3 regions of the Mesorhizobium sp. M0051 genome follow, and region 3 is predicted to be linked to each of the others. Evidence: riboswitches for the same ligand, from Rfam matches in the RefSeq annotation. Region 3 holds a riboswitch; each other region holds the start of a gene.

Region 1 (9,728 bases), on a different contig from region 3:
GGATTGAGATCCGACCGGGCCAAGGCGCTTGCCTTCATCAGCGCAATGCTCAGCGAGCTGAATCAGATCGCGGGGTCTCACAGGCTGCAGTTCCTAGGATACCTTCTGGAGATGGCGTATATCGAGTCGTACGACATGGTCCGCAAAGAGCGCTCCCACCATCAAAGCAAGGCCATAGATCAGGGATAGCCCTGCTGAACTGAGCGCTGCGGCAGCTTCAAATCTGACCTCGGCACTTCTATTTCCGCAAAAAAGACGCGCAGTGCTCCAGCGCGTTCACGGGCGGTTGGACTGCAAAAACCAGTTGGAATATTTGACAGCGCGGCAGGATCACGATTTGCTCTCCAGTGCGCGAGCAACGACATGGATTCGATCTCCTTGTTTCGAGAAATGGTCGGACTGTTTCGCACAACTGACATCAGTTTCGGTTGAGTGGATTCGAGTGGGTCTAGTGGCCCCTCACTGAGGCCCTATGCGAAATCCTAGGCCAGCGGATAAACCAAAAAGTCGTGTGACACGCCAATTGCATCGAGGAGGATTCGCGTTGCCCTTGTACGAGCCAATGCTTCGCCATCTGAAATCGCGCGAGCTGTTCGGAGCCATTGACCGGGTGCCGGCTCTTGGCATGCTGGTAAGTGAGCAGACCTTCGAGGTCCTAAATCCTTCGACCGGCGAAGTGCTGGCGGAGCTGCCCGACATGGGTGTCGAGGAGACGCGCGCCGCAATCGACAAAGCTCATGTGGCGCAACCTGAATGGGCCGCACTGACCGCGCGCGAGCGCAGCGACATCCTCTGGCGTTGGCACCAACTGATCGTCGACCACACTGACGATCTTGCCGCGATCCTCACTGCGGAGATGGGCAAGCCGCTAGCCGAAGCGAAGTCTGAGGTGGCGCATGCGGCCGCATATCTGCAATGGTACGCCGAAGAGGCCAACCGCATCTATGGTGAGACGATCTCGCCGCCCTCTACAGACCGTCGCATGCTGGTGATCAAACAGCCGATCGGCGTCGTTGGAACGATCACGCCCTGGAACTTCCCCGCCTCAATGGTTGCGCGCAAGATCTCGCCGGCTCTCGCTGCCGGCTGCACGATCGTGCTCAAACCGGCTGAACAGACGCCGCTGGTGGCAGGTGCAATGTTTGCTCTGGCCCACCTTGCCGGGTTTCCGGAAGGCGTCGTCAACCTGATCTATGCGTGCGAGGGTGATGCGGTCGGTCGCGAACTCTGCTTTAACCCCAAGGTCCGCAAGATCAGTTTCACCGGTTCGACCGAGGTCGGCCGGTTGCTCATGCGCCAGTGCTCGGACCAGATCAAGAAAGTCAGTCTCGAGTTGGGTGGCAATGCGCCTTTCATCGTCTTTGATGATGCGGACGTCGATGCTGCCGTCGACGGCGCGATCCAGGCCAAGTTCCGCAATGCCGGCCAGACCTGCGTTTCCGCCAACCGGCTTTACGTCCAGTCGGGCGTCCATGACGAATTCGTCGACAAATTCGTGGATCGTGTCCGCCAGCTTCCGGTCGGCGACGGCTTCGATCCAGGTGTCGCCATCGGTCCGCTGATCGACAGGCACGCACTGGCCAAGATCGAACTTCACATTGCCGATGCCTTGGCCAAAGGTGGCGCGATCCGATGTGGCGGCGGCCGCATCGGCAGCGACGGCACGTTTTTCCAGCCGACGGTCCTCAGCGGCGTCACAAGGGAAATGACCGTGGCGCAAGAGGAGACCTTTGGACCCTTGGCGCCGATCATTTGCTTTGACGATTCTGATCAGGTCGTGCGTGAGGCCAACGACACGATCTACGGCCTTGCCGCCTATTTCTATGCTTCAAACCTGAAGCGTGTCTGGCGTGTAGCGGAGGCCCTGGAATACGGCATGGTTGGGATCAACACGGGACGAATGTCCTCAGAAGCCGCGCCCTTCGGTGGCATAAAACAGTCCGGCATCGGGCGGGAAGGTTCCCGCCACGGCCTCGAAGACTATCTTGAAATGAAGTACCTCTGCATGGGCGGCATCTGAGGCAGCGGGCGGCGACTGCCGCGATGAAGGCCAGCGGTCGGCCGGACGCCACGGAATGGACCCACAGTTTTCATATTCGCGGAACAATCCACACCCAATCTGCCTCATAAAGGGCCCCGGTTTCCGTCTATTTTTTTGGCGTCGAATGTCGTCAATTGCCTTCGTCACTGTAGCGGAACGCGGCGCGATAGCCGGTTAGCAACAAGCTTTGGGCGTCATTTCTCTCTGGCGGAATCGACCCCTTCCGACAAAAGCCTGACCTTTGCCAGTCTTCTACGGGCCAGCGTTCGCGCCAAAAGTTCAAAGCCGCGTCCGTAACATTCAACAATGAAAGCCAGCGTTATCAGGTCGAGCAGAAAGTCGTCTATCGCATGCGTGAGCGCATCAGACCTTTGTTCCAATCGAAGTAGCAAGGCGCGCGCCTCTTCGATCGCGGCCCGGCAATCGTCTGCGCCTATCAGTGAATCGATCCTGTCGAAGATCTGCAAGCGTCCTCACTCTCCCTAAGCCAGCGCATCGAACGCCGCTGATGAATGAGTCTTCAACGAAAGAATAGGGTCGCGTTTCGCGAAAAGGCATCGGCGTTGATGAAGCCTGGTGCGTTAAGCGACAAGTAAATCAGGCCTGACCCAGAAATCTTCGAAGGCGAGCGGCCCGGCCCACGCCTGCGTGCCGCGACCCACAATCCCTAGGAAACTGTGACGCACTCATCGGAGGCAAACAGTCCCTCTCTATTCTTCCAGCCGCCACGGTTCAGCCCAGATTACATGGGAAATGGCAATAACGGAAAGCAAAGGTTCGCAAAATGAGTAGGGTGGCTGGATCAAACGAAGATTTGGCTGCACCAACGACCTTTGGGCCACTTTTGCAGCCCACCTTTCGTTCGATCTGGCTCGCCACGCAGGTTTCAAGCCTCGGCTGGTTGATGCAGACTGTCGCCATCAGCTGGCTGATGGCAACGATCTCGACTTCCGATCTGATGGTTGCGCTGGTGCAGGCTTCATCGAACCTGCCCGCCTTCGTCTTGTCCGTGTTCGCCGGGGCTCTCGCCGACAATTTCAGCCGGCGCCGGGTCATGTTCGCCGGTCGGTGCCTTATGGTGATTGCGTCCGCGATGCTGACGGCGTCCGTGGCGCTGGGCTTTGTCAGTCCGTGGATGATCCTCGGCTTCAGCTTCTTGATCGCAAGCGGCGGTGCTCTCAATGATCCGGCCTGGCAAGCGTCGGTTGGCGATATCGTGGATCGACGCGATGTTCCCGCTGCCGTCACCCTGCTTTCTGTCGGCTTCAACACCGTCCGGACTGTTGGCCCGGCGCTCGGCGGCATTGTGGTTGCCTCATTTGGCCTCATGGCGGCATTCGCCCTGACCACGCTCACCTATTTCGTACCCTTGGCCACTATTTGGCGCTGCAAGTGGAAGGTTCGTTCTTCCCCTCTTCCACGCGAGTCGATGAGGACGGCAATTTATGACGGGCTGCGCTTCACGGCGATGTCATCGGAGATCAAGGCAGCGATCGCGCGCGGAACCCTCTTTGGCTTGGCGAGCATCGCCATACTTGCGCTGCTGCCGGTGGTTGTCCGCGACCAGCTGGGAGGAGGCCCGCTTGCCTATGGCGCGCTCATGGCCGGCTTCGGGACCGGTGCCGTCTTCGCCGGCCTCTCCAACAGCCTGTTCAGACGGAGCTTGTCGCAGGAGCGGCTGATGAGGCTCTCCTGCGTCGCCTGTGCGGCGTGTTCTCTCTCCCTGGCACTGACATCTTCGATTGCCGTGGCGGCAATTGCACTCGCCTTGGGCGGCGCGGGCTGGGTGACCGCCTGGTCCGGGGTTGGTGTGAGCGTGCAGCTGGCGAGCCCGCGCTGGGTCGTGGGGCGCACCATCTCGATCTACTATGCTTTGATAGACGGCGGCATCGCGCTCGGCAGCTGGGTGTGGGGCACGGTGGCCGAAAACCATTCGCTGACCTGGGCACTGGAGGGCTCCGCTGGAGCCCTGTTGATCGTCGCTGCAGCCGGCGTTCTCTTTCCTCTTCGAGAGCGCCGCGACTCCGAGCCCGATCCCTTGGAGGAATTCGATGCCCCAGCTGTCTCTCTCAACTTGAAGCCGAGGAGCGGCCCGATCGTGGTCAAGATCGAATATCTGATAGCCGAGAGAAATCTCGAGGCCTTCCTCGACCTCATGCGGCAGCGGCGCCATGTACACAGCCGCGTCGGTGCTCGGAACTGGACGCTCCAGCGGAACCTGCAGAAGCCTATGCATTGGACAGAAACGTTCCGCACGCCGACCTGGACGGACTACCTTCGCCTCAATCATCGTCTGACGGAAGTGGACAAGGAACTGGACGAGCGTGTCTTTCAGCTGCACGCGGCCGAGACCCCACCTCAAATGACACTTTCCATCGAGCGGCCGACAAGCTCGGCCCGCAAGCCCGAGCACTCAGCTTTTCGCCATCCCCGTCATTGAAGCCTGGCCGGCATCTCTGTCATCAATCGATTGGCTACGAGCGCGACTGGTCAGCCCCCGACCCTCAAGACCATCGACATCGAAGCGGCCGCGAGTTGCCTATAAAACACTACTGCACTCTTATTGTTTGTGACGCATGCGGGTGGTGAGCGGTTTTCAAAGGCCCCGTTTCCTGCTGACAAAGTTAGCTTGGGCCACTGAATTGCCGATCAAACGCTCTCGGATACTGGTGCGAGTATGAAATCAAAGACAGGTTCAGGCTGGGCAGGCTTTGGCTCCCGCAGAACAACCGGGTAAGCTACGATCGCTTGGGCATGTTCAGCGAGCGCGGCAGGTGTCATTCCCAGTGCTTTCTCAAACAGGCCGCCCGGCACTCTCACCACCTGACGAAAAAGCCCTGCAGCTCTTGTCGCATGGCGCGCCGCAGCGACCCGCTTTCCCTCACGGATCTTCACGCCGGCCGCCGCCAACAGGATCAGCCCCTTGAAGAACAGGCGGTGCTGAGCACTTTGTTTCGAAGCCTGCCAGAGAGGCTCCCAGGCTTCATGGGCTTCCCAGTAGTAGCCGTGATTGAAAAGGTCGATTCCCCATCGAAACACATCTGAGCCGAGCGCTTCGCCAACGGCGACGGTCACCGGATCTGATCGGTAACTGTGGCCCAAGGGATCGCGCACCGGATGCGGATATTTGCCGGGCAGATACGCATAGCTCGGGAACTTTTTTTCGGGCAGCAGGCGAGGGCGAAACATAGGCCCAGCAAACATGAAAGTGCGTTGAGGGGCAATTCATGCTGACCGCGTCGTGACAGGCAAGCAGTCTTAACGGGCTTGTAAAGGGTGGCGAGATTGGCCAAAACGCGCTTTGCCAAATTCATGACGTTGGGTAAGCGGCTGACGCAGGGAGAAGATATGATTTTGCGACTGAAGGAGCGGCTCGGCAAAAGGTTTGAGGAAGAAGTCCAATTCTTCAAAGGCTGGCAGAAGGACAAGAAGGGCGTGGGAGCCCTTATTCCCACTTCGGTTTATGCGGCACGCCGGATGGCAAGCGTGGTGAACCCACGGTCAGGATTGCCGATTCTGGAGCTTGGCGCGGGAACCGGTGTCATCACAAAGGCGATCCTGGCTAGGGGAATCAAGCCGCACCAGCTGGTTTCAGTCGAATATTCCAGGATTTTCTACGACGGCCTGGTGCAACGCTTCCCGAATGTGGACTTCAGATTGGGCGACGCATTTGCGCTGGACGAAGCTCTGGGTGAGCGCAAAGGTGAACAGTTCGATTGTGTTATAAGTGCAGTCCCGCTGTTGAGCTTTCCAATGCAACAGCGTGTCGCGCTGGTTGAGGATCTGGTTGGCCGTATTCCTGCCGGCCGGCCTCTAATTCAGATCACGTATGGACCTCTGTCGCCGGTGATCAAGATGCCAGACCGTTACGTGGTTTCCCACTATGACTTCGTCGTCCGCAACATACCGCCGGCACAGCTCTGGACTTATCGTCGAGCAGTCTAGCCAAATCTGGACGGTTTTCCTTCTCTGAGGGTTCCGCTGGGTGGTGGCCTTCCACCCAAACAGGATGTGGACAGAGCAGGGGCAGATGCCAGACTGCCAAGAAGACGAAGCGGTCCTGGTTTGATTTGACAGTGGGCGGGCCAAATGCGCTTGACAAAGCCGCGCCGGCCCGTTCAACTTGAGGCATTCACCAGGGGAGTCCCGGCAAGGGGCTGAGATACTGCTGGCTTTCGCGGCGCAGTGACCCGTTGAACCTGATCCAGTTCATACTGGCGTAGGGACGGTGCAAGCGCTCTGCGGGAGTTCACGCCCGAGGTCCTGTTTCGGCAGGTCCACAGAAGCGTCTTTTTCATCCTTCCGGCACAGAACTGGGTCTCCAATGCATGAGCAAAGGAGCCTAAAGATGAATGCCCTCACCCCCGCCGTGTCGACGGGACCGCTGCCTGCCTCGCGTAAGATCCACAAGCCGGGCGCTCTCCACCCACAGATCAGGGTGCCGATGCGCGAAATCTCCGTCCATCCGACAGCCGGCGAGCCGCCCGTTACCGTCTACGATCCGTCGGGCCCCTATACCGACCCGGCTGTCGAAACCAGCATCGAAAAAGGCCTGGCCCGGCTTCGACACGAATGGATTTTGGCGCGCGGCGATGTCGAGGGCTGTGACGGCCGCCATGTCCGGCCGGAAGATAATGGATTCGCGACGGGCGAACGCCTGACGCCGGAATTTCCCATCCGCCACCGACCGCTCAGGGCCAAAGCAGGCAAGGCGGTGACGCAGCTTGCCTATGCGCGCGCCGGCATCATCACACCCGAAATGGAGTTCGTCGCCATCCGCGAGAACCTTGGTCGCGAGATCCTGCGCGGCAAGCTTGAGCGCGACGGCGAGGCCTTCGGCGCGATGCTGCCCGATTTCGTCACGCCCGAATTCGTCCGTGACGAGGTGGCGCGCGGACGGGCGATCATTCCCGTCAACATCAACCATCCCGAGAGCGAGCCAATGATCATCGGCCGCAATTTCCTGGTCAAGATCAACGCCAATATCGGTAACTCCGCCGTCACATCGTCGATGGCGGAAGAGGTCGAAAAGATGGTGTGGGCGATCCGCTGGGGCGCCGATACGGTGATGGACCTGTCGACCGGCCGCAACATCCACAACATCCGCGACTGGATCGTGCGCAACGCGCCGGTGCCGATCGGCACGGTGCCGCTCTACCAGGCGCTCGAAAAGGTCGGCGGCATTGCCGAGGATCTGACCTGGGAGGTCTACCGCGACACGCTGATCGAACAGGCCGAGCAAGGCGTCGACTATTTCACCATCCACGCCGGCGTGCGGCTGCATTACATCCCGCTGACCGTCGACCGGGTGACGGGTATCGTCTCGCGCGGCGGCTCGATCATGGCCAAATGGTGCCTGCACCATCACCGGGAAAGCTTCCTCTACGAGCACTTCGCGGAGATCTGCGACATCGCCAGAGCCTACGACGTCTCCTTCTCGCTCGGCGACGGCCTTCGTCCAGGCTCCATCGCCGATGCCAACGACGCGGCGCAATTCGCCGAGCTGGAAACGCTTGGCGAGCTGACGAAGATCGCCTGGGCGAAGGATTGCCAGGTGATGATCGAGGGCCCCGGCCACGTGCCGATGCACAAGATCAAGGCGAACATGGACAAGCAGCTCGCTGTCTGCGGCGAGGCGCCGTTCTATACGCTTGGACCGCTGACGACCGACATCGCGCCGGGCTACGACCACATCACCTCAGGCATCGGCGCCGCGATGATCGGCTGGTTCGGCACCGCCATGCTCTGCTACGTCACGCCCAAGGAGCATCTCGGCCTTCCCGATCGCAACGACGTCAAGATCGGCGTGATCACCTACAAGATAGCCGCCCACGCCGCCGACCTGGCGAAGGGCCATCCGGCAGCGAAAGTCAGGGATGATGCGCTTTCCCGCGCGCGCTTCGAGTTCCGCTGGGAGGACCAGTTCAACCTGTCGCTCGACCCGGAAACCGCGCGGTCCTTCCACGACCAGACCTTGCCCAAGGAGGCGCACAAGGTGGCGCATTTCTGCTCGATGTGCGGACCGAAATTCTGCTCCATGCGCATCTCTCACGACATCCGCGCCGAGGCACAGAAAGAGGGCATGGCGGCGATGGCGGCGAAATACCGCGAGGGCGGTGATCTCTACCTGCCGGCGGACGAGACCGGCGCACCGCTCATACCTCAGCCACGTGAGCCATCATGAAGGTCTTGGTCAAAGGGGCGGGCGTTGCCGGCCTCACCGCCGCCTTCGAGTTCGCCGCACGCGGCGTCGCGGTTACCGTTGCCGAGACAAGGCCTGCCCTTGGGGGCAATGCGTCGTGGTTCGCCGGTGGCATGTTGGCGCCATGGTGCGAGCGTGAAAGCGCCGAGCAGCCGGTGCTGGATCTCGGACGCGACGCCGCCGACTGGTGGGACGCCGCAACGCCCGGCTTGGTAGCACGACGGGGAACACTCGTCGTGGCCGCGCCGCGCGATGCGGGCGAGCTCGACCGGTTCGCCAGCCGCACGACGGGCTATCGGCGTGTCGAGGAAAGTGAAATTGCCTTGCTGGAGCCCGACCTAGCCGGCCGCTTCCGCCGCGGATTGCTCTTCCCCGCTGAGGGCCATCTTGATCCGCGCCAGGCGATGGCAGCACTTCATGACAAGCTCGCGGCCATGGGTGTCGAGTTCCGCTTCGGCGCCGACGCCCAGCATGTTTTTGGTTTCGATCGTCAGATCGATTGCACGGGAATGGCAGCCGCCGATGACAGGTTGCGTGGCGTTCGCGGCGAAATGCTGATCCTGCGCACCCCTGACATCTCGCTGTCGCGCCCGGTCAGGCTGCTGCATCCGCGCTTTCCACTCTATGCCGTGCCGCGCACCGACCACCGTTTCATGATTGGTGCGACGATGATTGAAAGCCGGTCCGTCGGACCGGTTACGGCGCGTTCGATGATGGAACTGCTGGGTACCGCCTATGCCCTCCACCCGGCCTTTGGCGAGGCGGAGATCGTTGAAACCGGTGTCGGCGTCCGCCCAGCCTTTCCCGACAATTTGCCGCGCGTCGAAACCAAGGGGGAAATCATCGCGATCAACGGGCTCTATCGTCACGGTTTTCTCCTGGCTCCCGCCATGGCGCGCCAGGCTGCCGACCTGGTTTTCAGTCAAGACAGAACCAAGGAGCTTGCTCATGAAACTGATGGTCAACGGCGAAGCGCATGAGGTTGCCGCCACAACGCTGGAGGCGCTGCTTGCCGCGCTTGACTATGAGGGCGATTGGCTCGCGACCGCCGTCAACAACGACCTCGTGCACAAATCCAACCGGGCGGAATTCCAGTTGAACGACGGCGACCGGATTGAAATCCTCTCGCCCATGCAGGGCGGCTAGGCCATGATCGAGCTTTATGGAGCCGAGCTTCCGTCGCGCCTGCTTCTTGGCACGGCTCAATATCCTTCGCCGGCCATCCTTGCCTATGCAGTCAGGGCATCGGGCACGGCGGTGGTGACCGTCTCGTTGCGCCGTGAAATGGCAGGCGGCAGGGCTGGCGAAGAATTCTGGTCGGTGATCCGCTCGCTTGGTGTCAGAATCCTGCCCAACACTGCTGGCTGCCACTCCGTCAAGGAAGCGGTCACGACCGCGAACATGGCGCGCGAAGTCTTCGGTACGACCTGGATCAAGCTCGAAGTGATCGGCAACCACGACACGCTGCAGCCGGACGTGTTCGGT
Region 2 (9,728 bases), on a different contig from region 3:
CTCATCGAGAACCAGAAGGTTTGCCGGCCGGGCCAGCACGCGGGCCAGCAAGAGCCGCGCTCGCTCGCCGCCGGACAGTTCTCGCACCGGCGTGCGCGCCTGCTCCGGCTTGAACAGGAAATCCTTCATGTACGAGACGACATGGCGCTGCTCGCCATTGATGACGAGGTTTTCGCCGCGTCCGTCGGTGAGATACTGCGCCAAGGTCTCCTGCGGGTCGACCGCCTCGCGCTTCTGGTCGAGCGTGGCGATTTCCAGATTGGTGCCGAGCCGCACCGAACCGGCATCGGGCTTCATCTCGCCGGTCAGCATCTTCAGCAGCGTCGTCTTGCCGGCACCGTTCGGCCCGACCAGGCCGACCCGATCGCCGCGCTGGATGCGAGTCGAAAACCCCTTGACCACGGTGAGATCGCCAAAGCTCTTCTCGATATTCTTGGCCTCGATCACCAGCTTGCCGGATTCTGCGGCATCGCTGGCCACCATGGTGGCCGATCCTTCGGCGCCGCGATGCCCGCGAAAACGTTGGCGCATGGTCTGCAATTCGCCCAACCGGCGCATGTTGCGCTTGCGCCGCGCCGTCACGCCGTAGCGCAGCCAGTGCTCCTCACGCACGATCTGGCGGCCAAGCTTGTGCTGCTCGCGCTCTTCTTCCTCCAGCACCAGGTCGCGCCATTCCTCGAAATGGCCAAAGCCCTTGTCCAACCTGCGGGTCTGGCCGCGATCGAGCCAGACCGTGACGCGCGATACACGCTCGAGAAAGCGGCGGTCGTGCGAGATGACGATCAGTGCCGACGAGGTGCGGACAAGCTCCTCCTCCAGCCATTCGATCACGGATAGATCGAGATGGTTGGTCGGCTCATCGAGCAGCAGGATGTCGGGTTCGGGCGCCATGACGCGGGCAAGGGCGGCGCGCCTCGCCTCGCCGCCGGATAGGTCGTTGGGCCGCTCCTCGCCAGACAAGCCGAGATGCTCCATCAGATAGCTGGCGCGGTACGGGTCGTCGGCGGGGCCAAGTCCGGCCTCGACATACGCCCGAACACTGGCAAAACCCTCCATGTCGGGCATCTGCGGCAAATAGCGTATGGTCGCCGAAGGCTGGCGGAACACCTCGCCGTCCTGCGGCTCGATCAGGCCGGCGGCTATCTTCAGCAGCGTCGACTTGCCCGACCCGTTGCGGCCGACCAGCGCGATCTTGTCGCCTGCCGACGCCGTCAAGGCGGCACCATCGAGCAGCGGCGCGCCGCCGAAGGTCAGTTTTATACCGTCGAGATTGAGAAGGGGCGGGGCCATATCAGCTTTCAGGCAAGGGATAGGGATGGGCGAGCAGTATCGCGCGGCCGTGGCCCAGCGCGATTTCGAGGCGGCCCCTGACCTCATTGGAAATGGTCAGCGACGAGCCAAACGCCACCCCGACGTGGTTCAGCGGCCATTTGGCGCCGGTGACGGTCAGGCCGGCGAGTTGGGAAAAGCCGAGCACCGAAAACAACGTGCCGTCGGCATAGTCGAAGCCAGCCTTGCCGTGGAGCAGGGGGACGCCCTCCTGGGCGCCGCTGGTCAAAAGCACATCCGTCCTGGCCTCGGCCAGCCGCAGGGCCAGCGCCAGATGCAGGAAGGCGTGGTCGGCGCGCTTGCCGCCGAAGGCGCCGGCGAGCACCAGGCTGGTCGCACCGAGCTCCAGTGCGGCGGCGATGGCCAGTTCGCCATCGGTCTTGTCCTTTTCGGCCGGGAAAGTCCGGCGGGGGACAGTCGCGAGATCGTCCGGCAGATTGGCCGGCACGGAATCGAAATCCCCCACCCATAGTTCCGGGACAAGGCTGAGCAGCCGCGCATGGCCGATGCCGGCGTCGGCGGCAATCACGCGGGAGCCTTCGACCTGGCGGTCGAGCCGTGGCGTGCGGATGAGATCGCCGCCAAGCAGGATGGTGAATGTGCTCATATCGTGTGGCCCTTACCAGCCTGGCACCGGAAACGGAAGGCGGCAAACTCCCACTTGCGTGGAGGATCGGCCCGGCCTATGTGTCGAAACGCTCTAACGGGGTGCCGGACGCGATCTTCGCGGACTGGCTGAGAGGCAGTCTCGCCAACCCGCTGAACCTGATCCGGTTTGTACCGGCGGAGGGATTAGACGTTTCGGACAGTCCGACGCCTCAATTCCTTTCAATTCGAACGAAGGAGGCGCCGATGCGCACGCTCTTATACGCTCTTGTCTCAGCCATGACCTTGGTCTTGTCCGGACCGGCCTTGGCCAAGGACAAACTCACCGTCTACACCTATGAAAGCTTCACCGCCGACTGGGGTCCGGGTCCCGTGGTGAAGAAGGAATTCGAGGCCGAATGCGGTTGCGATGTCGAGTTCGTCTCGGTCGCCGACGGCGTCGCGCTGCTCAACCGCGTCAGGCTGGAAGGCGCATCGACCAAGGCTGATATCGTGCTCGGCCTCGACACCAATCTGACCGCCGACGCCAAGGCCACCGGCCTGTTCGCACCGCATGGCGCGGTGGCGGACGTCTCTGTGCCAGGCGGCTGGAGCGACGACACTTTTGTCCCCTTCGATTACGGCTATTTCGCTGTCGTCTACGACACCGAGAAGCTGAAGAGCCCGCCGAAAAGCCTGAAGGAACTGGTCGACGGCAGCGCCGACGACAAGATCGTCATCCAGGATCCGCGCACCTCGACACCGGGCCTTGGCCTGCTGTTGTGGGTCAAGTCTGTCTATGGCGACAAGGCGCCGGAGGCCTGGGCCAAGCTCAAGGCGAAGGTGCTGACGGTGACGCCGGGCTGGAGCGAGGCCTACGGCCTGTTTACCAAGGGCGAAGCGCCGATGGTGCTGTCCTACACGACCTCGCCGGCCTACCACATGGTCGCCGAAAAGACAGAGCGCTACCAGGCTGCCTCTTTCGAGGAGGGCGAATATCTGCAGATCGAGGTCGCGGGCATCACCACGACAGGGGCCAAGAACCCGCTGGCGGCAAAGTTCATGGCCTTCATGACAGGGCCGAAATTCCAGGATGCCATCCCAGAAACCAACTGGATGTTCCCGGCCGGGAAGACCGGCAAGCCGCTCAACCCGGCCTTCGACAAACTGGTCAAGCCGACCAAGACATTGTTGTTCAGCCCCGAGCAGGTCGCCGCCAACCGCAAGGCCTGGGTGGATGAGTGGCTGACGGCGATGAGCAAGTAGGGCTCAGCCACATCGGATGTTTGCGCCAAGCCACCCCCCTCTGGCCTACCGGCCATCTCCCCCTCAAGGGGGGAGATCAGCTGCTTTGCTGGCGGCTCGCCCCCGGCAACGTCGGAGGTTGGCGAAGGCATGGGTAACGGCTAATCTCCCCCCTAGAGGGGGAGATGTCCGGCAGGACAGAGGGGGGCGCGACGGAGCGCAATCCTCGCTAAGAACCTCAAGTCAGGTGGCCCAGCGTGCAACGCGCGCCTGACCCCCGCATCACCACCGGCATCCTGGCGCTCGCCGCCATCGCGCTGCTCATCGGCGGCGCATTTGCCGGCCTGCTTTTCGAAGGCGGCCACGACATCTCGGGTGCCTGGGCAGCCTTCGATTCCTATCTCCTGCGCGTCGTGCGCTTCACGCTCTGGCAAGCGGCACTGTCGACGCTGCTCTCCGTCGTGCCTGCGCTGTTCGTCGCGCGCGCCATGTCGCGGCACCCACGCTTCTTCGGCCGCGCCTTCATCCTGCAACTGTTCGCCGTACCGTTAGCGCTGCCGGCCATCGTCGCGGCACTCGGCGTGCTGGCGCTTTATGGCCGCGCCGGCTATTTCGCAGGCTTGCTCACGGTGATCGGCGGTGGAAGCTGGCCGGGCATCTACGGCCTGTCGGGCATTCTCGTCGCCCATGTCTTCTTCAACCTGCCGCTGGCGACAAGGCTGTTCCTCGAGGCGCTGCAGACCATACCAGCCGACCAATGGCGGCTGGCGAGCCAGCTCGGCATGACGTCTCGCCCGGCGTTCAGGCTGATCGAATGGCCAACTCTGCGTGCCGCATTGCCAGGTGTCGCCGGACTTATCTTCATGCTCTGCATCACATCCTTCACGATCGTGCTGACGCTCGGCGGCGGGCCGGCCGCGACGACGTTGGAGGTCGGCATCTACCAGGCGCTGCGCTTCGATTTCGATCCAGCGCGGGCGGTGACGCTGACGCTGCTGCAGATCGTCCTGACCTTTATCGTGGTGCTGGCCCTGACCCGGCTTGGCGCCAATGTGGTCGGCGACACCAACCTGCCGGTTGCCCAACGCCGCTATCTCTCCGTCAACAAGAGCGAGAGCTGGCTGAACGCCATGCTCATCGTCTTGGCGCTGCTGTTCGTCGTCGGGCCGATGGCGGCGACGGTGACGGCGGGTTTGAGTGCCGACCTCGGCCGGCTTGCCGGTGAGGCCACTGTCCGACAGGCTATTCTGACCAGTGCGGTGCTGGCCTTGCTGTCTGCACTGCTCTCGGTGATGCTGTCGCTGGCGCTGACCATGGCGCGGAGGGCACTGGCGTTGAACCGCCGGGCTGGCCCCCGGACAACGCTTGAGCATGTCACGGATACAGGCGCCGGCTTTGTCCTGGTCGTGCCGCCGATCGTCATCGGCGCCGGCTGGTTCTTGTTGCTGCGCCATTTCGGCGATGTCTTCGCCATCGCCCCGGTCATGGTCGTCGCCGTCAACGCGGTGATGGCGATGCCGTTCGCCCTGCGCGCCGTCCGTCCCGCCTACGATGCGGCAAGCGAGCGTCACGAACGGCTCTGCGCACAGCTCGGCATTACGGGCTGGAACCGGTTGGTTCTGGTCGACTGGCCGTCCCTGCGGCGGCCGCTCGCCACCGCCTTCGCTTTCGCCATGGCCCTTTCGCTCGGCGACCTCGGCGTCATTGCCTTGTTCGGCAGTGATTCCGTGCAGACATTGCCCTACCTTCTCCTGGCGCGCATGGGCAGCTACCGCACCGCGGATGCCGCCGGCCTGGCACTGCTGCTGGGCCTCGTCTGCCTCGCGCTGATCGTGGCGGCGCACTGGCTGGGAAGGGAGAGGGTCCGGGATGGTTGATGGAAAGGCCAGCCGGCTTGAAAAAGGCGCGCCGGTGCGGCTGGACAGGGTGTCGTTCAGCTATGGCGAGATGCCGCTCGTCTTCGACGTCGAGTTCGCCACGTCGAAGATCACCGCCATCATGGGGCCGAGCGGGTCGGGCAAGTCGACCCTGCTCAATCTGGTCGCCGGCTTCGAGATGCCACAGTCGGGCCGCGTGCTGATCGGCGGCGCCGACGTTAGCGCCGACCCGGCCTCGGCGCGGCCGGTATCGATGGTGTTCCAGGAGAACAATCTCTTCGCCCATCTTTCCGTCGAGCAGAATGTCGGGCTCGGCCGCTCGCCAGCCTTGCGGCTGACCGAGGCGGACCGCGCCGCGATCGCCGAGGCACTTATACGTACCGGTCTCGGGGGCAAGGAAAAACGCCTGCCACGCGAACTTTCGGGTGGGGAACGCCAGCGCGTCGCATTGGCCCGCGTTCTGGTGCGCGACCGGCCGGTGCTGCTGCTCGATGAACCCTTCGCGTCGCTCGGGCCCGCTTTGCGCGACGATATGCTGGATATGGTCGCCGCCGTTCATGCCGAGCGTGGCATGACGGTGCTGTTTGTCACCCACCAGCCTGAAGACGCTCGCCGTATCGGCGAGCACATGGTGTTTCTCGACAATGGGATGGTCGCGGCAATCGGCAAGGCAGATGATTTCTTCACTGGGGCTGGTCCCGAAGTGTTCCGGCGCTATATCGGCGAGAGTGGCGGTTTATCACGAGATATTGCCCGGAAGCGGACATAATTTACGGTCAAACCGGCTCCAGGCGATGTGGCGCTTGCTTGCCATGACTGGAGGAGTGTGGCTAGGTCCGACCTGCTGGTCCGGCACAGGACGTGATTTGCCTGCAGCATCCGCCGCCCGCCCGAGGGACGTGCAACGGATGCTGCAGCAGTTTAAGATAGCGCATGACGTGTTCCGAAGATCGCCCCCGGTTTTCGTGGTTATGCGCCGGGACCCGAAAGGAAACCGTTCTGGCGATCGGCGTTGATAGACTACGAATGAATCCGCTGGCGCGTTTTCTTGCGCTGGCCGGTTTTGCCGTGGCGCTGGCGAGCTGCCAGATGTTCATGCCGCCGGAAGTACAGGAGTCCGGCTTCCAGCCTTCCGACAAGCCGATCACGGTCGACAACGTTGGCGCCAACAACAAGCTCGCCGAACTGGCCAAAGCGCAGCACCCGCGCATCCTGGCGACTTATGGCGGCGAATATTCCGACCCCAAGCTCGAGCGCATGGTCGCCAAGGTGGTCGGCAATCTGACGGTGGTGTCTGCCAACCCGACGCAGACCTATCGCATCACCATCCTGAATTCGCCCAACGTCAACGCCTTCGCGCTGCCCGGCGGCTATCTCTACATCACCCGGGGCCTGCTGGCGCTGGCCAATGATTCGGCTGAGCTTGCCGCTGTCATCGCCCATGAAATGGGCCACGTCACCGCCAATCACGGCCTGCAGCGCCAGCAGCTGGAGGCCGAGGAGGGCCTGGCGACGAAAGTGGTTTCCGATGTGCTGGGCGACAGCCCGACCGCCAAGGCGGCGCTGATCCGCGGCAAGCTGAGGCTGGCGCAATTCTCCCGCAACCAAGAGCTGGAAGCCGACGCCATCGGCATCAAATCGATCGGCGAAGCCGGCTACGATCCTTTCGCCGCCGGCCGCTTCCTGCAGTCGATGTCGGCCTATACGGACTTTCGTTCGATCAGCGGCGCCACCGATGCCAGCCTCGACTTCCTGGCCACGCACCCCAACACGCCGCAGCGCATCGATCTGGCGCAGCGCCATGCCCGCCAGTTCGGCGCGCCGGGCGTCGGCTCGCGCGACCGCGATTCCTTCCTCGCCGGCATAGACGGCCTGCTTTATGGCGACACGCCTGAAGAAGGCTATGTGCGCGGCGAAACCTTCCTGCATCCGGGCCTCGGCGTGTCCTTCTCGGTGCCGCAGGGTTTCATCATCGACAATTCGGCGGCCGCGGTGACGGCAACCGGTCCCGGCGATATGGCGATCCGCTTCGACGGCGTCTCGATCGACAAGAACCGCGCGCTGACCGACTATATCCGCAGCGGCTGGGTGGCCGGCCTCGACGACAGCAGCGTCAAGCAGGAGACGATCAACGGCAACGAGGCGGCGACGGCGCATGCCGGCGCCGAAGGATGGCAGTTCGACATTGCCGTGATCCGTGCCGGCGGTCAGGTCTACCGGCTGTTGACTGCGGCACCTTCGGCCAGCACCTCGCTGGATGCGGTCGCGCGTTCGGTCAGCGGATCTTTCCGTATCCTGAGTGCTGCCGAAAAGGCCGCGTTGAAGCCACTGCATATCCGCGTCGTCACCGTCCAGCCAGGGCAGACGATGGGTTCGCTTTCGGCTCAGATGGTTGGCGTCGATCGCAAGCTCGACCTGTTCCGCGTGCTCAATGCGCTGTCGCCGGGCGCCGCGGTTTCTGCCGGCGACAAGGTCAAGATCGTCACCGACAAATAAGAGCTCGCTGCGAATTCATTTGCTGAACGTCTGTTACAGATCAGGCGGCAGTCGCCATGAACTCCGGGTTCTGCTTCACCAACGCCACCTTGAGCTTTTCCATGGCGCGGGCCTCGATCTGGCGGACACGTTCCTTGGAAATGCCGAGCGTCTCGCCGAGCGCTTCGAGTGTCGCGCCCTCGTCATTCAGCCGGCGCTCCTCGATGATCCTCAGCTCCCGTGCGTTGAGCGCGCGCAGCGCCTCCCTCAGCCATAGCGAGCGGCGCGCGACATCGATCTTGTCTCCGACGATCTCGTCGGGCAGCGGATCGTCGGAGACCAGGAAATCCATGCGCTCGGTCGAACCCGCATCATCGGCAACCGGCATGTTGAGCGAGGAATCGGGTGCCGACAGGCGCGAATCCATCATCGCCACATCGGCTTCGGAGACGCCGAGTGTCTCCGACACTTCGCGGTATAGGGTCGCGTTCGACAGCGGCTCGGCGCCATTCGCCAGCCGGGCGCGCAGGCGCCGCAAGTTGAAGAACAGCGCTTTTTGCGCCGAACTGGTGCCGCCGCGCACAATCGACCAGTTGCGCAGGATGTAGTCCTGCATCGAGGCGCGGATCCACCACGTCGCGTAGGTCGAAAACCGCACCTCGCGCTCCGGCTCGAAGCGGGCTGCGGCTTCAAGCAGGCCGACGTGGCCCTCCTGGATCAGATCGCCGAGCGGCAGGCCGTAGTGGCGGAATTTCGAGGCCATGGAAATGACCAGCCGCATATGGGCGACGGTGATGCTGTGCAATGCGTTCTGGTCGTTGTCCTCTTTCCAGAGCAATGCCAGCCGATGCTCTTCATCACGTTCGAGGTAGGGAGCCTTCATTGCCGCGCGGACCATGATCCGTCCTGCCGTGTCTTCCATCATGAGGCGCTCCCTGGCTCAGGCGATGCGGATGACTTTGCAAACTTGGCTGGCGCCCGGTTGAAATAGCGGCGTCGTGCCCTAGAACTGCCAGAACGTGCGGTACGCCGGAAAGGTTCCCTGGTTGTTGCCGGGCGGATCAGGTTGCTTGAACGATGTCTGCAGGACCGGTGACGGCCTCGATTGCCGCCAAGAAACGCCATTTGGAGAATCCAATTTCAAAAACGTGTGATTTACGAAATCCGGTTCCTTATTTTCTCACCTCGCATCTGGCAGTTTCCAGCGCTCACACAATGCCGGATATCCGGCCAAGGACGGGATCACAGAAAAATGAAATGGCTGAAGTCGCTCATTATCGCCGGAACGCTGCAGGCTCTGGCTGTCACCGCAGGCAATGCCGGCGCCAATCTCGACCAGATCAAGCAGGCCGGGGTCATCAAGGTCGGCACGGAAGGCACCTATGCGCCATTCACCTATCATGACACTTCCGGCGCCCTGGTCGGCTTCGATGTCGAAATCGCCAAGGCGATCGCCGACAAGCTCGGCGTCAAGGCCGAGTTCCTCGAAGGCAAGTGGGACGGGCTGATCGCCGGCCTCGACGCCAATCGCTATGACGCCGTCATCAATGAAGTCGGCATCACCGATGCCCGCAAGGCCAAGTACGCCTTCTCCGATCCCTACATCGCCTCCAAAGCAGTGCTGATCGTGCGCGGCGACAACACCGACATCAAGACGTTCGCCGATCTCAAGGGCAAGAAGTCGGCGCAGTCGCTGACCTCGAATTTCGGCAAGCTGGCCGAGGCGAACGGCGCCGAATTGGTCGGCACCGATGGCTTCGACCAGTCGATCCAGCTGCTTTTAACCGGCCGTGCCGACGCCACCATCAATGACAGCCTGTCGTTCCTCGACTTCAAGAAGCACAAGCCCGACGCCAATGTGAAGATTGCCGCGCAAGAAGAAAACGCTGACTATTCCGGCGTCATCGTGCGCAAGGGCGATCCGGAACTTGTTGCGGCGATCAACAAGGCGCTGGCCGACATCAAGGCCGATGGCACCTACCAGAAGATCGCCGACACCTATTTCGGCCAGGACGTTTCGAAGTAAGCTGATGAGGTGGGCCCGGTCTCCGGCCCACGAGACATATGAAGCGGCGAGCCGTCTTTGACCGGCCGCCGCTTTTGTCGTGATATGTCTGACGCATTCACGCCTTGATGAGCCGCCTCGACCATTGGAGAATCTTACGTGCCGCACTGGCTGCAACTGATGCTGGAGTCACTGCCTTCGCTGTTGTGGGC
Region 3 (9,728 bases):
GTCGAGTGCGACGGTAACCTTTTGCGCCGCCGATTGTGCCCGGGCTCGCCCCGATCCGGCAAACAGCGGAAGGCCGGTGGCAAGGGTCAGCAGCAGAGCCTGCCGGCGCGTCAAGTCAGTCATGGTCGTTTCCTTTGGATGGGTTGGGTTGAGGATGATGTCGAGGATCTCGGCCTCGAGCGCACTAGCCTGGCGCGCAGCGTCGCTGCCGAGGCTGCGCGGTCGCGGCAGCGGCACCTTGATTTCGCGCACGATGCGGGCCGGGCGCGCCGACAGCACATAGATGCGGTCGGACAGGAACACGGCTTCGCGCACATCATGGGTGATCAGAAGCGCCGTCCAGCGGTGATCCCGCCACATCCGCTCAAGCCAGCGCTGCATCGCGGTGCGCGTGAGCGCGTAGAGCGCGCCGAACGGTTCGTCGAGCAAAAGCATGTCGCGCTCCTGCACCACCGTGCGCAGCAGGGCCGTACGCTGGCGCATGCCGCCGGACAGTTAGCAGGAAAATGCCGCTCGAAGCCAGCAAGCCCGAACTCGGCAAACAGCGGCGCAACACGTGCCCGCGCCGCCTTGCGCCCGATGCCCTGCACTTCGAGCCCCAGCGTCGTGTTGTCGAGGATGCGTCGCCACGGCATCAGCGCGTCGCGTTGCGGCATGAAGGCGAAATGCCTGCCGTGGTCATCGAGGGGAGCGCCGTCGAACAACATCTCGCCCTCGCCGTGCTCGGCGCCGGTCAGAAGCTGGAACAGCGTCGACTTGCCGGCACCCGAGGGCCCAAGCACAGAGACGAACTCACCAGCGCCGACACTCAGCGATATATCGGCCAGCACGTCGAGCCCACCGAACGCCTTGCGCACATGCCGCAGTTCGAGCCGGCTCATCGCCGCTTCCCTGCGGTTTGCTTGCCCTCCCAAGGCATGGCAAGGCGCTGCAACAGTACAGTCAAGCCGAACAGGACAAGTGTAAGCGCTGCGCTGACGCCGACAGCGGCCAGCACCAGGTCGGGGCGGAAATTGTTCTTGGCGTTGAGCATATAGATGCCTAAGCCCTTCGCCGCACCCGCATATTCGGCGAAGATAGCGCCGACCACGGCATAGGTGATGGAGATCCTCAAGCCAGCAAAGAAGTAAGGCAGCGCCGAAGGCAGCCGTGCCAGCACGAAGACGCGCCAGCGCCCTGCCCCCATGGCGCGCAGCATCTGGCCGATCTCGGCCTCGGTCGACTCGTAACCCTCGACCAATGCCACCAGCATCGGAAAGAAGGTGACCAGCGCCACCAGCATGATCTTGGGCGCCAGTCCGAAGCCGAACCACAGCACCACCAGCGGCGCGATCGCCACCAGCGGCAATGTCTGGCTGACGATGAAGACGGGAAACAGCGCGCGGCGCAGCGGCTGGAAAAAGTCGACCAGTATCGATAGCGCAAAGGCGACGCTGAGCGAACAGGCAAAGCCAAGCAGCGTGGCGCGGATGGTCGGAATGGCGTTGTCGACCAACGCCTCGCGATTGAGCATCGCTTGCGCGAGGACGCGTGACGGCGCCGGCAGTGTCGTCGGCTTGATGCCGGAATAGGTGGCATAAAGCTCCCAGGCCAGCAGGAGCAGTCCGACCGACATCGTCACCGGTACCGCCTTGATAAGAAGGCTCGCGATCGGGCGCGAAGAAACTGGGGATGGGACCAGGCAGGTAACCTTTGACGGCCGCGCATAGGCGGCGGCTGTTTCAGACGGCCGACGGGCTGTTGGCTGAAACCGTGACGTCAAGGGTTACGTGGCCGGCACCGGGTCCGAAGCGGCAGAATGCCGCGTCAAGCGCCGAAAAGATCGGGCCCGCATCACCGCGCAATTTCGTACAGAAATGCTTGGAGCGCTCATAGACGCCCGACTGCTTGAGAAAATCGATGCAGCCGTAGATCTCGTCCATATGGTCGTCGGTGCCCATCACATAGAGCGAGAACTGCGCTGCCGCCGGCTGGCCAGTCGAAGCCGCGCCGCGCACCGCCGCGATGGCCGCATCCCTGCGCGGGCCGAGTGGCCCGACAGGTCCGCCAAGAGCATCGGAGCGGCAGATCGGATCGTCCGGCTCGCCCGGGCAGCCGCGTGAGATGGTGGCTGACAGCACGCAATGTTTACCGCTGCGCGCCGCCGCCACGAAGAGGTCGCGCATGGCTGGAAACAGCACCTCGGGTGGCCCAACCAGCAGGGTCGAGATGTCGTCGGTCTCGATCCGGAGCTTGTCGCGATAGGGACCGAGCGCGCCCAGCGCGCCAAGGATGACGCCGACGAAATCGTCGGCCATGGGATATAGGGAAATCTGTGCGCCTGAAAACATGGCCCGCCTCGCTCCGCTGGTATTACCCAGATCAGCTTTTAGGGTCTGTGGGCTTGCCGCCCCCGTCTCAGCCCCGACCGTACGGAGCACCCCTGTGGATGCGCGGGTTAAAGCACCAATCAAACCGAAGTGAAAGCCATTTTTCAGCGCGCTGCACCAAAAAGCATTGCGCCAGGCGTGGTTCCTGAGTCGAAGCCGCCGATGTTTCTGGAGCGAAATTTTATCGGGAACCTTCGCTGCCGCGACCGGTTGTTCCCATAGTCGCAAATGCGATCACCTTCGTAGAAACAAGCGACGAGTTCACAGAAATGGAGACAAACCATGTTCATGAAAATCCTCGCAGCTTCGGCTCTCACGATTGGTCTGGCCATGTCAGCCATGGCGCAAAGTGCCGGTAGCAATAACGCAAGTGGCGATGGCGCCGGCAGCGGGAAGTCGGTGACTGTGGAGCCGAACACCCCGGCTTCGCCGAATACGGTCAGGCCCGGTACTGTCGACCTCGGCATAACCAACAGCACGACCGGCATGCCCGGCGACATGAATTCGAACGCAGATCGAAATTGCCCGGCCGGCCCGCAGGGCGCGCAGCCTGACGCCACCCACACCTCGCCGGGCACCTCTGTGCCGACGGTCAATGACAACCACTGCGGTAAGTAGGCCATTGCTGGCAACCGAAGAAGCCGCGAGCGCATGCTCCGCGGCTTCTTTTGGCGTCCGCGGAACCGGGCACTCCGCCAAGTTGGCATTATCGGCCTGTTCAAGGCAGGCGTGCGGCGCACCGTCACCGCGGGCGGCTATTGCCATATTGCCGCCGGAGACGACCAGAGGACCGTTGACCGCAACCCATTGGCCATCCCTGGCGGCTGCACCAAGGCGACAAGGCGCACCGACCGCGAGCCCTGTGGTGGCAATGCATGGCACAGTCGCCGGTTGTGAAGTCTACGAAACAGCCTTTTCGCGAACCGGCAGCTTCCAGCCCGGCCTGACGAAGTGGCAGGTGTAGCCGTTGGGATATTTCTCCAGATAGTCCTGATGCTCAGGCTCGGCTTCCCAGAAGTGACCGACCGGCGCCACTTCGGTGACGACCTTGCCCGGCCACAGACCCGAGGCATCGACATCGGCGATAGTGTCCTCGGCGACGCGCTTCTGTTCGTCGCTGGTGTAATAGATCGCCGAGCGGTAACTCAGCCCGACATCGTTGCCCTGCCGGTTGCGGGTCGTCGGATCATGGATCTGGAAAAAGCGCTCCAGCAGCGTGCGATAGCTGATGATGGCCGGATCGAAATTGATCTCGATGGCTTCGGCGTGGGTGCCGTGGTTGCGATAGGTGGCATTGGGCACGTCGCCGCCGCTATAGCCGACACGGGTGGAGATGACGCCGGGATAGCGCCGTATCAGATCCTGCATGCCCCAGAAGCAGCCACCGGCAAGAACTGCACGTTCGGTCGAAGTCGCCATATCACGTCTCCTCAAAAGCAATTCCAGGAAAAGCGTGTAGCGATTTTCCGTCTGGAATTGCGCAAAATCAAGTTGGATCTCCCATAAATGGGCATTGTCTCTTGCTCCGTCCAGCGGACCGCCGACCTGCTTCAGTTGCTCGTTTGGCCGAGGCTGTCGATCGCATTCGGCAACTGTGGCGCGCCGGGCGGAATGGCGGCAAAGCTGACCACCACCGGCGGCGCCCTGAGCGACCAGTCGAAAAGAACGGTTTTGACCGGGACGTTGCCCACCCACGCCTGCAGTCGAGGTGGCACGTCGCGCCCAGGCCAGACCAGCAGTATGCCGTGGTCGCGCAGCCGCTCCTTGGTGATCCAGGGGGCATACTGCAAGTTCAGGTCGGTGAAGATCGACGGCTTGTCATAGGCGTTGAGGCCCGCCAGCAACGCGATAAGGGGATGGCCGCCGACGATGTCGAGCCGACCGGGCGCGGCCGCGTGCCAGACGACCTCGGCCTCATCCGATATCTTCTGTGCCGGCCAGCAGACGGCATCCATGCGTCCACGCAAATTGCATTTCGTCCAGCGGATCCCCGCATAAGCACCAGATATGCCGATGATGCAGACGAACGCGCAGATCGCCAGCTTTCGCATCTCGACGGTGCCGAGGCGGTGGCCCAGCAAGGCAAGCGCCACAACGCCAGCAAGATTGTACATCGGCGCGCCCCAGGCCTCGCCTGCACCTGTGAACAGGGACGCCACCATGACGAGGAGCGCCGGGCCAAGCCCCATCCATAAGAGATAGACGAGGATACCGCGCCCAACGGGCTCTTGCGGCGCCGCCGAGCGCCGCAGCAGCCCTGATATCGCCAGCACCAGAACAAAGCCGCAGAGCCCGGCCATCTGGACGCCGATATAGTAGAAGCGCGAGCGATGGGCCAGCACCCACTGATCGCGCCAGGCGGCATAGGTCAGCGGCAGGAAATCGACGCGGTTGAGTTCGACGGCCAGCGGCGCGGCGACAGCGACGAAAACCACAAGGCCAAGCCATGGCCAAGGCGTGGCGAGCCGACTGCGTGCCCGCGGGTCGGACAACAGCCAAATCGCGCCGAACAGCAACAGCAGGGCGGTGGAAAACTTGGCGTAGAGCCCGGCGCCCGATACGAGTCCGAGCGCAAGCCACCAGCCCGGCCCACCACCACGCCCTGCACGCCACAACAGCCAGCAGATAGCGGCCCAGAAGGGCATCTGCGCGTAGTCATGATTGAACTGCGGGGTCGGCCAGCCGAAGAAATAGAGAGACGGCATCAAAAGCACGGCAGCCAGCGCACGCTTCTGCCCTATCAGGTCACGGGCCAGCAGATAGACCAGGACGAAAGTCGCCGAGATCGTTAGCTGGGCCAGGAAATATTGCGGCCAGCGGAACGATCCGGTCAGAAGATGGCTGGTCTCGAGCAGCCATGCGGGAAGCTGTGGATGCTTGTAGCTCAACAGCACCCATTCGCGGCCCCACATGAAGCCTTCGACGACATCGTTGGGCGGTGAGACGTTGACAAGTGCGGGCGCCACCGTCCAGCAGAATATCTGCATCAGGCACAAAATTGCCAGCAAATACAAGGGATTACGGATTAGACTGGACAAAACCGATGGGGAATCGACGCCGGCGGCAACCAATCCCGCCGGCACCCAGTCGTCCATGGATCCATCTATCCCCGCCATGCGGCGCTTAGATCACATAGTCCGGTTTGACGAACAGCCCAAACGTCGAAGCTTACAAAAAAGTATAGCTATGTGCCATTGCAGCACCATTATCGAGCAGGAGTATCGGCGCTCCTCTCTCCAGCCACGATAGCACTGCACGGCTGACCTAGCCTGAAAAATCCGGATCCCAATGCGCCACCACCACGCCGTCATCCACTACCGTGCGCTCGACTTCTGGATGGCGCGCGCGGCCGTTCTGGTTATCATCTGCCTGCAGCTTCTGGTCATCAACAACCTCTCATTTGGGCCGCGCTGGCTGGCGCCGGTGCTGGAGGCCGCCCTGCTGCTGCCCTTGTCGGTGGCCACGGCCTGGACACAGGCCGCCACCCGAAAGGCGATCGATGATCACGAGTGGCACGCGATCGGCCAGTTTCGCATCATGATCCGCAGAACCGCGCTGGCCATGACCGCCATCATCAGCCTCATGAATTGCGGTTCGCTGTTCTTGCTGGTGCGTGCCTTGCTGGAGGGCCATGCCGGCAACAGCGGCACGACGCTGCTGATCGATGCGCTCAACATATGGGTCACCAACGTCATCGTCTTTGCCTTGTGGTTCTGGAGCACCGATCGCGGTGGACCGCCGACCTGCGGGCTCGTCAAGCTCGCGCAGGCCGACTTCCTGTTCGCACAGATGACGCTGAACGACCGTGACCTTCGCGATTGGCTGCCCGGCTTCGTCGACTATTTCTTCCTTGCCTTCACCAATGCGACAGCGTTTTCGCCCACCGATACGTTGCCACTCTCCCAGCGCGCCAAGCTGTTGATGATGGCGGAATCCATGATCTCGCTGCTGACCATCGCGCTGGTCGCGGCACGCGCGGTCAACATCCTGGCTTGAGGCTTGCCAATCCGAGTCGCCGCTGCATCGGGCCGAAACGCAAAAAGGCCCGCCCCGGCGCGAGCCGAGGCGGGCAAAAATGGCAGTCGTGGAATGAGGACTATACCGCGTCTGGCGGCTCTTTCTGCGCGGCTCTATGCCGAAAGTGTCTCGGGCATGCTGTCAAGCAGATGCCAACAGACAACGCCGACCGGAGCCGGCAGCTACTCATCTGACGGCGGCTTGAATCGCCTCGCGACAAACTCGAACAGGACGTCCGAGATCCACATGGCGCAGACGCCGATCAGGAAGGCCGCTGCCAGTGTGGTGGTGTCGTCGACGGGATCCGGCATCGGCAGGCCGGTGATCCTGGCGTAGGACACCGCCGGCAGCGTCAGATATGCCGCCGCCAAGGCGCCACAGATTGGCGACGCTATCATTTCGCGCAATTTGTAGCGATGCCGCGAGAGCGCGCGCAGAACGCCGCCGGCAAGGCCAGCCGCCACGACCGGTCCCTTGATGCCAAGCAGGTCGAAAATTTCGTGCATCACGGCCTCCATCGACAGAGCTTCTGACCCTTTTCGTTATGAGCCAGGATCGCCGCTGCCGACGCGTCGGATAGGGTCGCCACCTCTGCCTGTGTCGGCCGGATGGGATGCTCGGCCGCGCAGAATGACCCGCCCGATGTGGTGCAGCCGGCCAGCGTGAGGGAAAGCGCTAGGATTTTGACCATTTGCCCAGCCTCCTCCGGTTGTCGTCCGGCGTCCGGCCGGCAACGGCATCATCGATCTTCTGGGCTTCGGAGCGAGCCGCGGCGTCGGCGGCATCTTGCCTGGCCTTCTGGTTGGCCTTGCCCTTGGCGTAGGCAGTCCACAGGCCCGCGAGCGCGGCACCCGTTGCAAGGAGATATGGCCAGACCTGGCCAAGCAGTGCGAGCGTTCCCATCTCATGTCTCCTTGGCCGGCGGCACGATCATGCCGCGCGGACCGTCACGCACCGCGTTGATGATTATCTTGGCAAGGGCGATAGTGCCGCTGATCTGAAGCGCGGCGCGGTCGCTCACCCCGAACATCGTCCAGTCGAAGCCGGCAAGGGCGCCGCCGCAGATGATGGCGATCAGCGTGTTGAGGAGATTGTGTAGGGCGTTGGTGTTGAACCATGTCATCAAAAGAGGCTCCCGAAAAGAATGGTGAGGTGATGCCGGAACGCCGCCAGCGCTGCGGCCACGAGTACGAGAATGCCGGCCGCTGCAGCCGTCTTGCCGCCGGATGGCGGTGCCAGAGGCACGGGCTGGACCGTCTGCGCCTCGGTAGCGATGGCATCGGCTTTGGACGGTTGCGGGACAGACGCCGGCGCGGCCACCGCGGGATGTTGCGCCGACATCAGCAAGGCCTGGACCCGCACCGACCTCACCCGATCGGACCAGCCGCGCCCGAACGTTGCCCATATCGGCAGCCGTTTGAGAAACGCCAGCCGCGCATCGCAGAGCGCATCGATGATGACGCCGGCCGGTTTTGCCTTGACTGCTGCGAGGGTCACCGGTCCGATCCGGCCGTCCTGGGCAACGCCCACCGCCGCCTGCAGGTATTTCGCCGCCCGGCCAGGCCCGCTGTTCACCGCGAAATCTAACACCGCAAAGTCGACGCCATCGGGCAGTTCGGAGCCGAGCACGGCGTCCCAGTAGAAACGGCGGTAGATCGTGGCAACCTGCGCGTCGCCGATGCTGCGGAGGTCCGCCTTCGTCGCGTCGGCCTTCACGTAGCGGCGGAAATTGGCGAGCGTCACCCCCTTCATGGTGGCGCCACCTGGATCGGCTGGATTGTCCGACCAGAGCCCTTCAGATTTCAGAACGAGCGCAAGCGCCCGCGCGAAGTTGCGGTCCATGGTTATGTTTCCTTTCGGATCGGTTTTGCTAGGCTGGGAGGATGGACACGATGGTTCAATCTGCTCGCGACATGTCCCGGCGAGCGATGGGCTGGAGCATCACGGATTTGATTGGCGCAGCCATGCCGGTGGGCAGGGCCATGGTGTTCTTGCTCAGCACAGATCTTGTGGAGAGAGGGCAAGATGACGGACAACGTCGAGGTGCGATCACCGACACCTGCGATCGGCCGAACGCAATCCACTGGGTTCCTGGCTCAGTGCGGCAACAATATCATTCGCGCTTGTTGTTCTCGCGCTACGCGCCTCGGCCACAGCTATCTACTCAAGGCCGACGGACCGGCTTTTCGCAGCCTGGTTCATCGCTTTGGGAACGATTTCTGCCGCCGTTTCGATCGGGCGGGCGGCAGTTTACGCGGTCTCAAATGCGAACTTCGCTGGATGGTTCTTTTGAGTCGGGTTCCTCGTGCTCCCGATTTCGGTGGCACTTTGTGCCTCAACAACGTGGCCGCTCGCTTGGTACTTCTGGTCGGCAATGACGATCCGCACGCATCGAGCACGACAGTTTAGGGGGCTGCCTCTGAGAACGGGCGCAGGTGCCCGCGAGTTGCTATCTACGGTGACGGTTGCTTGAAGATTGAGCGATATTTCCCGGGCGGACAATAAGATTTCACGGTCGAGGGGATGCGATCCAGAAAGCAGCCCACGGCACCTCAGTCGATGCGCAGAATATGAGTTAAGCGCCTAGCCAACGCCTAGTCGAATGATTTTCACTGATATGCCGAAGAACGGCGTGGCGCGGTTATACGAGCATATAGCGTCACGAGCACCACCGGGAGCAAAAGCATCGGCATCATGGCGACTCGGTTGTAATAAGGTAGTCCGCTCGCCAACATGTATATAACCGTCATGAGGACACAATACTTTCCAAGGCGCTCGTCCGACTTCTTTGCCGCCATATTAATCAATAAGATACTGGCGATGCATTGGACCAACGAATAGGAAAAAAACAAGGCCTTGAATCCTATTCCGTAGCTCATAAACATGTCGGAGGAGTACTGAGTGTATAGGCCAGCCTGCGCCAGAATCGGGGTAACTATTATATTAGAAATGATAGTAGTAGAATTTGTAACATAAGCAGCGAAAATCAGGGCGATTGCTGAAAATACAAATTTTCCTGAACGTGGAACAATGTCCGCCAAGACATAGATCGCAACGAATAGAGCAGCGCTATAGTGGCTACCGATCGCCAAAGCGGCAAAGAGGATGGCTCGGTATTTCTTCCCGTCGTTAATCGCGAGAAAGAACGCGAGAATGAAGATAAGCGAAAATCCTTGACGCAACGTGTTTTGACCCAATTGCTCAAACCATGGCAGCATGATCAGCCCGACAGCCGATATCGCTCCAAGGATTACGCTATCGCTTTGTCTGACCGAGTAGAGATAGTAGACTGAGACCATAACCATGCTGTTGGCTAGCATGCTGTCAGAGATCGAAAACCCC

Evidence for each region. A riboswitch is a leader RNA that binds a small molecule or an ion and turns the genes downstream of it on or off. The one in region 3 is predicted to bind thiamine pyrophosphate.
Region 1: it holds a riboswitch for thiamine pyrophosphate, as region 3 does, so the genes downstream of both, thiC (phosphomethylpyrimidine synthase ThiC) here and NKJ90_RS11050 (YkoF family thiamine/hydroxymethylpyrimidine-binding protein) in region 3, are expected to answer to the same signal.
Region 2: it holds a riboswitch for thiamine pyrophosphate, as region 3 does, so the genes downstream of both, thiB (thiamine ABC transporter substrate binding subunit) here and NKJ90_RS11050 (YkoF family thiamine/hydroxymethylpyrimidine-binding protein) in region 3, are expected to answer to the same signal.

Annotation. Positions count from the first base shown of each region.
Region 1 covers NZ_JAMYUT010000033.1:39,456-49,183, reverse strand. Annotated here, with positions in the region: gene NKJ90_RS27410 (hypothetical protein) at 1-189, shown strand, start outside; gene NKJ90_RS27405 (hypothetical protein) at 180-365, opposite strand; gene NKJ90_RS27400 (NAD-dependent succinate-semialdehyde dehydrogenase) at 563-2,020, shown strand; gene NKJ90_RS27395 (hypothetical protein) at 2,236-2,508, opposite strand; gene NKJ90_RS27390 (MFS transporter) at 2,826-4,481, shown strand; gene NKJ90_RS27385 (DUF309 domain-containing protein) at 4,691-5,230, opposite strand; gene pmtA (phospholipid N-methyltransferase PmtA) at 5,390-5,986, shown strand; TPP riboswitch at 6,169-6,285, shown strand; gene thiC (phosphomethylpyrimidine synthase ThiC) at 6,390-8,225, shown strand; gene thiO (glycine oxidase ThiO) at 8,222-9,223, shown strand; gene thiS (sulfur carrier protein ThiS) at 9,192-9,389, shown strand; gene NKJ90_RS27360 (thiazole synthase) at 9,393-9,728, shown strand, end outside.
Region 2 covers NZ_JAMYUT010000015.1:27,619-37,346, reverse strand. Annotated here, with positions in the region: gene NKJ90_RS17000 (ABC-F family ATP-binding cassette domain-containing protein) at 1-1,290, opposite strand, end outside; gene NKJ90_RS16995 (thiamine diphosphokinase) at 1,292-1,936, opposite strand; TPP riboswitch at 2,024-2,138, shown strand; gene thiB (thiamine ABC transporter substrate binding subunit) at 2,182-3,180, shown strand; gene thiP (thiamine/thiamine pyrophosphate ABC transporter permease) at 3,417-5,036, shown strand; gene thiQ (thiamine ABC transporter ATP-binding protein) at 5,029-5,805, shown strand; gene NKJ90_RS16975 (M48 family metalloprotease) at 6,063-7,532, shown strand; gene NKJ90_RS16970 (RNA polymerase factor sigma-32) at 7,573-8,436, opposite strand; gene NKJ90_RS16965 (amino acid ABC transporter substrate-binding protein) at 8,764-9,537, shown strand; gene NKJ90_RS16960 (amino acid ABC transporter permease) at 9,676-9,728, shown strand, end outside.
Region 3 covers NZ_JAMYUT010000008.1:159,250-168,977, reverse strand. Annotated here, with positions in the region: gene NKJ90_RS11065 (ABC transporter substrate-binding protein) at 1-123, opposite strand, end outside; partial or broken gene NKJ90_RS11060 (ABC transporter ATP-binding protein) at 145-881, opposite strand; gene NKJ90_RS11055 (ABC transporter permease) at 878-1,615, opposite strand; gene NKJ90_RS11050 (YkoF family thiamine/hydroxymethylpyrimidine-binding protein) at 1,722-2,330, opposite strand; TPP riboswitch at 2,321-2,434, opposite strand; gene NKJ90_RS11045 (hypothetical protein) at 2,652-2,987, shown strand; gene msrA (peptide-methionine (S)-S-oxide reductase MsrA) at 3,270-3,788, opposite strand; gene NKJ90_RS11035 (glycosyltransferase family 39 protein) at 3,920-5,356, opposite strand; gene NKJ90_RS11030 (hypothetical protein) at 5,658-6,365, shown strand; gene NKJ90_RS11025 (hypothetical protein) at 6,569-6,892, opposite strand; gene NKJ90_RS11020 (hypothetical protein) at 7,062-7,289, opposite strand; gene NKJ90_RS11015 (hypothetical protein) at 7,291-7,509, opposite strand; gene NKJ90_RS11010 (glycoside hydrolase family 108 protein) at 7,509-8,228, opposite strand; gene NKJ90_RS11005 (hypothetical protein) at 8,412-8,795, shown strand; gene NKJ90_RS11000 (EpsG family protein) at 8,996-9,728, opposite strand, start outside.